Flocculibacter collagenilyticus: one gene and its partner. The protein of the gene in region 1 interacts with the protein of each later gene in a pairwise test. Links are inferred from orthologs where the notes say so. Each region holds a gene or a part of one and is shown in the gene's direction. Other genes may lie near its edges.

The links.
Region 2: the proteins of bioH (region 1) and acpP interact in binary tests that used the Escherichia coli proteins (3 or more experiments, as listed by UniProt). The link is inferred for Flocculibacter collagenilyticus from one-to-one orthologs.

The regions. Positions count from the first base shown.
Region 1 is NZ_CP059888.1:489,882-492,721, forward strand. What follows is about bases 2-2,790. They hold bioH (pimeloyl-ACP methyl ester esterase BioH), read left to right. Parts: upstream 2-903; coding sequence 904-1,677; downstream 1,678-2,790. Other genes in these bases: HUU81_RS02190 (M14 family zinc carboxypeptidase), read left to right, coding at 2-19; HUU81_RS02195 (ComF family protein), read right to left, coding at 33-779; HUU81_RS02205 (hypothetical protein), read left to right, coding at 1,836-2,180; HUU81_RS02210 (putative metalloprotease CJM1_0395 family protein), read left to right, coding at 2,193-2,790. Also shown: more of HUU81_RS02190, read left to right, coding at 1-1; more of HUU81_RS02210, read left to right, coding at 2,791-2,840. UniProt on the Escherichia coli protein: The physiological role of BioH is to remove the methyl group introduced by BioC when the pimeloyl moiety is complete. It allows to synthesize pimeloyl-ACP via the fatty acid synthetic pathway through the hydrolysis of the ester bonds of pimeloyl-ACP esters.
Region 2 is NZ_CP059888.1:2,218,559-2,221,326, reverse strand. What follows is about bases 1-2,717. They hold acpP (acyl carrier protein), read left to right. Parts: upstream 1-1,099; coding sequence 1,100-1,336; downstream 1,337-2,717. Other genes in these bases: fabF (beta-ketoacyl-ACP synthase II), read left to right, coding at 1,427-2,665; fabG (3-oxoacyl-ACP reductase FabG), read left to right, coding at 175-909; fabD (ACP S-malonyltransferase), read left to right, coding at 1-160. UniProt on the Escherichia coli protein: Carrier of the growing fatty acid chain in fatty acid biosynthesis.

The DNA.
Region 1 (2,840 bases):
TTCAACCAAAGCAGAGTAGGTAATTTAGCGTATTAGGCTGGCGTAATTGCAAGTGTCCATATCGATACGGTTTTTACGCCTGCTTGATGCAACACTCGGGTGATTTGCTGTGCGGTAGCCCCTGTTGTGATTACATCATCAATCACCGCAACATGCTGGTAATTTGCGTTGGCGCATTTCGGGGTAAATTTAAATGTATTTATGTCCTTTTTAAGGCGGGCGATACGTGTTTTACCTGCTTGTGCTAAGCGCAAACGTGTTCGCTTTAGGCTAGTGACATCCTGCGTTATTGTTAATGAAGCACTTAGTTGTTCACTAATCAGCTGCGCTTGATTAAATCCTCGCCAGAGGTATTTGATAGGGTGTAGTGGTACAGGAATTAATACATCTGGTTTTAAGTGGGGCTGTTGCTGTAACTCAAGCTGGATCTTTTCTTTCAATAAAGTGGTCAGTAACGTGCCACTAGCGTAATGGTTTTGATATTTAAATTGAGATATCAGTTGATTAAAAGGCCATTTATATTCCGCAAGCGCAAGCTGATGTTGCCAATTTGGGCGATTCAAACCTGCTCTTATATCGTAGTAATTTAATAAGCAGCCTGTGCGTTCATGGTAGCTGGGTAAGTCTTTATAACAACATTGGCAAAGCCCTTTTACATGGCTCCATTCATCCAATGGCATTTGACACACAAAGCATCGGCTTGAAAATGATGTGCTTAAAGTTTGTTGTGCTTTTTTATAGAGCGTGTTGCTGAGTGCGCTTTTAATATCACTAAACATTGCAATTCCTTTTGCGAAACGTATGATCACGGCTTCAATTAATACCTGTGGTTAACACTGTTAGTGCGATTAGTGCAATTAGTGCAAACCGATGTCTGTTCTTATTTGAGTAAGCGTGAGTGTAATGGTTATATCGCAATATCAGCAACAAAGTAAAGCAAAGCCTACACTAGCCTTGATTCATGGCTGGGGAGTAAACCATAAAGTGTTTAGCTCGATTGAACCTGAGCTGGCTGAAAAATTCGACTTACTTTTAATTGATTTACCCGGCTTCGGCAATCAGGTTCAGCAATCAATAGCAGAGTATGATTTAGAGTCACTAGCTAACGTAGTTGCAGAACAAGTACCAGATAATGCCATTGTTTGTGGGTGGTCTTTGGGTGGTTTGGTTGCACTGAAAATGGCAATCTTAGCGCCAAAGCGATATAAGGCCATAGGCTTGATTGCAAGCTCTCCACGCTTTGTTGAAACAGATAATTGGCGAGGTATCAAGCCCTCGGTACTTACCCAGTTTGCTGCCGAATTAGCTAAAAATATTGAACAAACGATAGCTCGATTTTTAGCCATTCAAGCAATGGGGGCTGAAAATGCCCGTAGTGACATTAAACAGTTAAAAGCACAGCTATCAACTATGCCTGCGCCGTCTTCACAGGCGTTATATGCAGGCTTGGATATTTTACAAGATACAGATTTAAGAGATCAGCTAAAGTCTATTGAAATCCCGATAAAAGGGATTTTTGGCAAATTAGACAGTTTGGTGCCGTATGCAAGTGTGCAGGCATTAGCTGGGCAATCGTGCTTTTCACACTTAGCCATTATTGAAAAAGCCTCACATGCCCCGTTTGTTTCTCATAAAGAAGCGTTTTTATCGCACTTTTTTGATATGTTTGAAAATTAATAATTATTTCAATTAAGTAGCTTGGTTTTGGTTACGAAATCAAGCAGAGCGCGTGCTTTATTTGAGGCTAACGCTATTACAAATACGCTAAAAGCTTTATTTTTACTTCTGAATGGTTAATAATTATACAGTGCTATTGTAACTTTCGGGAGGTAGCCATGACAGATAACTTTGCCAGTATAAACTCAGCATTCAATTCAGGAGTGCAAGGTTTCTCACGCGCCTCTGATGGGCTTAAAGATGTAGCTTTAAATATTAATCGACGAGCTGCACAAGAGCGTGAGATCCAAAACCTACAAGATACATCAGTTGGAAATGCACGTGATCAACAAGCGCTTGAGGTTGCAGACGATGCTGTTAACCAACCGACCACACCAACGGCGCCAGATTTTACAGATTCATTAGTGCAATTGCGGGTTGAGCAACGAAATGCAGAAGTGAATGCAAAAACCATTGAAACCGCAGATGATGTACTGGGTACTATCATTGATGTAAGAGTATAGAGTGTTAATTCTATGAATATTGCGACGCCATATCCAACTCATATACCAATGAGTAACGCTAATCCCGCAACAGAGGCTGCGAAGCGGGATAGCGATGCGCGTCAGCTTATTGTTAAAACAGAAGAGATGGCGGCAGGTAACGCTGAAAAGGGCGTGGGTGCAGAGTCTGACCGTGCCAAATCTCAATCTGCCTTAGTCCAATCTCCAGTTTATGAATTTCCAAGTAATGACAAGTCTGATAAAGATGAAATTCATGAGCGAGAAAAAAATCCAGATCAAGATTCTTCTCAGCAAGAGCCTTCCCAAGACTCTTCTCAAAATGACGCGTCAGGTTCAGATTCTTCCCAATCAGGTGACACGTCAGGTGATACGTCAGGTGAAAATCAAGATGCAAATGGCAGTACCGAAGACGCTCAATCAGACGCTGAAAGGCGCGAGCAAGAGCTTGAGTTAAAGCAAGTTCAAGAACTTAAGCAACGAGATGCGGAAGTGAAAGCTCATGAGCAGGCGCATGCCGCTATTGGCGGTAGTTATGCAGGCGCGCCTTCCTATGAATATGAGACTGGTCCTGATGGTGCAAAATATGCGGTGAGTGGAGAAGTATCGATTGATACGGCACCTGTACCTGATGATGCGAGAGCAACCATAGAAAAAATGGAA
Region 2 (2,768 bases), 1.7 Mb from region 1 along the record:
GACTGAAGTAGTGCAATTTATGGCGAATAATGGCGTTACTGAACTATATGAATTTGGCCCTGGAAAAGTATTAACAGGGCTTACTAAGCGAATCGATCGATCGATTTCAGCTAAAGCTGTCAATGATATCGCATCCATCAATGCGTTAATTGGAGAATAATTATAATGAGCTTTATGAGTTTGGAAGGTAAAGTTGCACTAGTAACAGGAGCTAGCCGTGGTATTGGCAAAGCAGTAGCTGAAAAGTTAGTCAGCTTAGGTGCCACTGTAATTGGTACCGCAACATCAGAAAATGGCGCGGCAGCAATCAGTGATTATTTGGCAGATAATGGGAAAGGTTATGTGCTAAATGTTACTCAAGATGCTTCTATTGCAGCATTATTTGAAGCGATAAAAGAGCATCATGGGCAAATAGATATCTTGGTAAACAATGCTGGGATCACTCGCGACAATTTAATGATGCGTATGAAAGATGAAGAGTGGTCTGATATTTTAGATACTAACTTGTCATCGGTGTTTAAGCTAAGTAAAGCTGTTCTTCGTGGTATGATGAAGAAGCGCAACGGGCGAATTATTAATATTGGTTCGGTTGTCGCAACAATGGGGAATGCAGGGCAGGCTAATTACGCAGCTGCAAAAGCGGGTGTGATTGGCTTTTCAAAGTCACTAGGTCGTGAAGTTGCTTCTCGTGGTATTACTGTGAATGTAATAGCACCGGGATTTATCGATACTGATATGACAAAAGAGTTAAACGACGAGCAACGCGAAGCGATATTCTCGCAAGTGCCTGCTAACAGGTTAGGACAACCAGAAGAAATTGCGTCTACGGTAGCGTTTCTAGCGTCTGACGAAGCTGCATACATTACAGGTGAAACTATTCACGTGAATGGCGGCATGTATATGGTTTAATTTGCAGTTAAAGTTGCAAATAAGTTAAAACTAGTTCATAAATAACAGCGAAGTGTATTGATCAGGAGAGTTATCAGGTTTGACCACTAGCAAATTCATGCGCCTAAACTTGAAACCTCAAATTTGAAAGAATACACTACCCGCAAAATTCATAAAAGTGCGCGATTGCGTAGAGAAAAAGGAAAAAAAAATGAGCAATATCGAAGAACGTGTATCAAAAATCATTATTGAACAACTTGGCGTAAAAGAAGAAGAAGTAAAGTCAGAAGCTTCATTTGTTGATGATTTAGGTGCAGACTCTTTAGATACAGTTGAATTAGTAATGGCTCTAGAAGAAGAGTTTGATACTGAGATCCCTGATGAAGAAGCAGAGAAAATCACTACTGTTCAATCTGCTGTAGATTATATCAAAGCTCACGCTGAGTAATTCTATTTCAAGAATTTTGTAAGACAGGCAGCCTAGGCTGCCTTTCTTTTTCCTCTTTATTTTTTAGTTACCCCATATTTGGAGGAAGATGTGACTAAACGCCGAGTTGTTGTAACGGGAATGGGCCTTTTAACCCCTTTGGGTAATTCTGTAGATGCTACCTGGAACGCCTTAGTAAAAGGTGAAAGTGGGATCACTGATATTACGCACTTTGATGTATCTGAATACAACACAAAATTTGCAGGCCAAGTAAAAGACTTTAATGTCGAAGAGTACATGGCAAAAAAAGATGCAAAGAAAATGGATTTGTTTATCCAATATGGAGTAGCTGCTGGTGTTCAAGCAATCAAAGACTCTGGCCTAGAAATTACTGAAGCAAATGCACCTAGAATTGGCGCTGCAATAGGTTCAGGCATTGGTGGCTTAGGATTAATTGAAGAAAACCACGCTAAATTATTATCAAGCTCACCTCGTAAGTTATCTCCTTTTTTTGTTCCATCTACCATCATTAACATGATAGCGGGTCATCTTTCTATTATGTTCGGCTTGAAAGGCCCTAATATCTCAATCGTAACTGCGTGCACTTCGGGTGTTCATAATATCGGACATGCAGCAAGAATGATTGCGTATGGTGATGCCGATGCGATGGTGGCAGGAGGAGCAGAAAAGGCGTCTACTTGTTTGGGTATGGGCGGGTTTTCTGCTGCACGTGCGCTATCAACACGTAATGATGATCCACAATCGGCTAGCCGTCCTTGGGATAAAGACAGAGATGGATTTGTTTTAGGTGATGGTGCAGGCGTTATGGTGCTAGAAGAATATGAACACGCCAAAGCTCGCGGAGCAAAAATATACGCCGAATTAGCAGGCTTTGGGATGAGCGGTGATGCTTTTCATATGACGTCGCCTCCTGCTGATGGTGAAGGAGCCGCAACTGCGATGGAGAATGCCATTAAAGATGCGAACGTTGCCAAGGATAAAGTTGGCTATATCAACGCACATGGCACTTCAACTATGGCTGGTGATTTAGCTGAAACTGCAGCTGTAAAGCGAGTGTTTGGCGATCATGCTAAGGCGTTAGCTGTGAGTTCATCGAAATCCATGACAGGACATCTATTAGGTGCTGCAGGTGCTGTGGAGTCTATATTTACTACGTTAATGTTAAACCACTCCGTTATTACACCAACGATTAATTTAGATAACCCAGATGAAGGCTGTGATTTAGACTATGTCCCGCATGAAGCGCGTGATGCTAAATTAGAGTATGCACTATGTAATTCATTTGGTTTTGGTGGAACTAACGGCTCTATTTTATTCAAAAAGATATAAACATACTTTAAGTTTGATGCGTTCTTTGCGTATCTTACCGTTGAATAATTAGGTAATATTTAAGGTAGAACCTTATACAAGGCCTGATACTGATACATGAGCA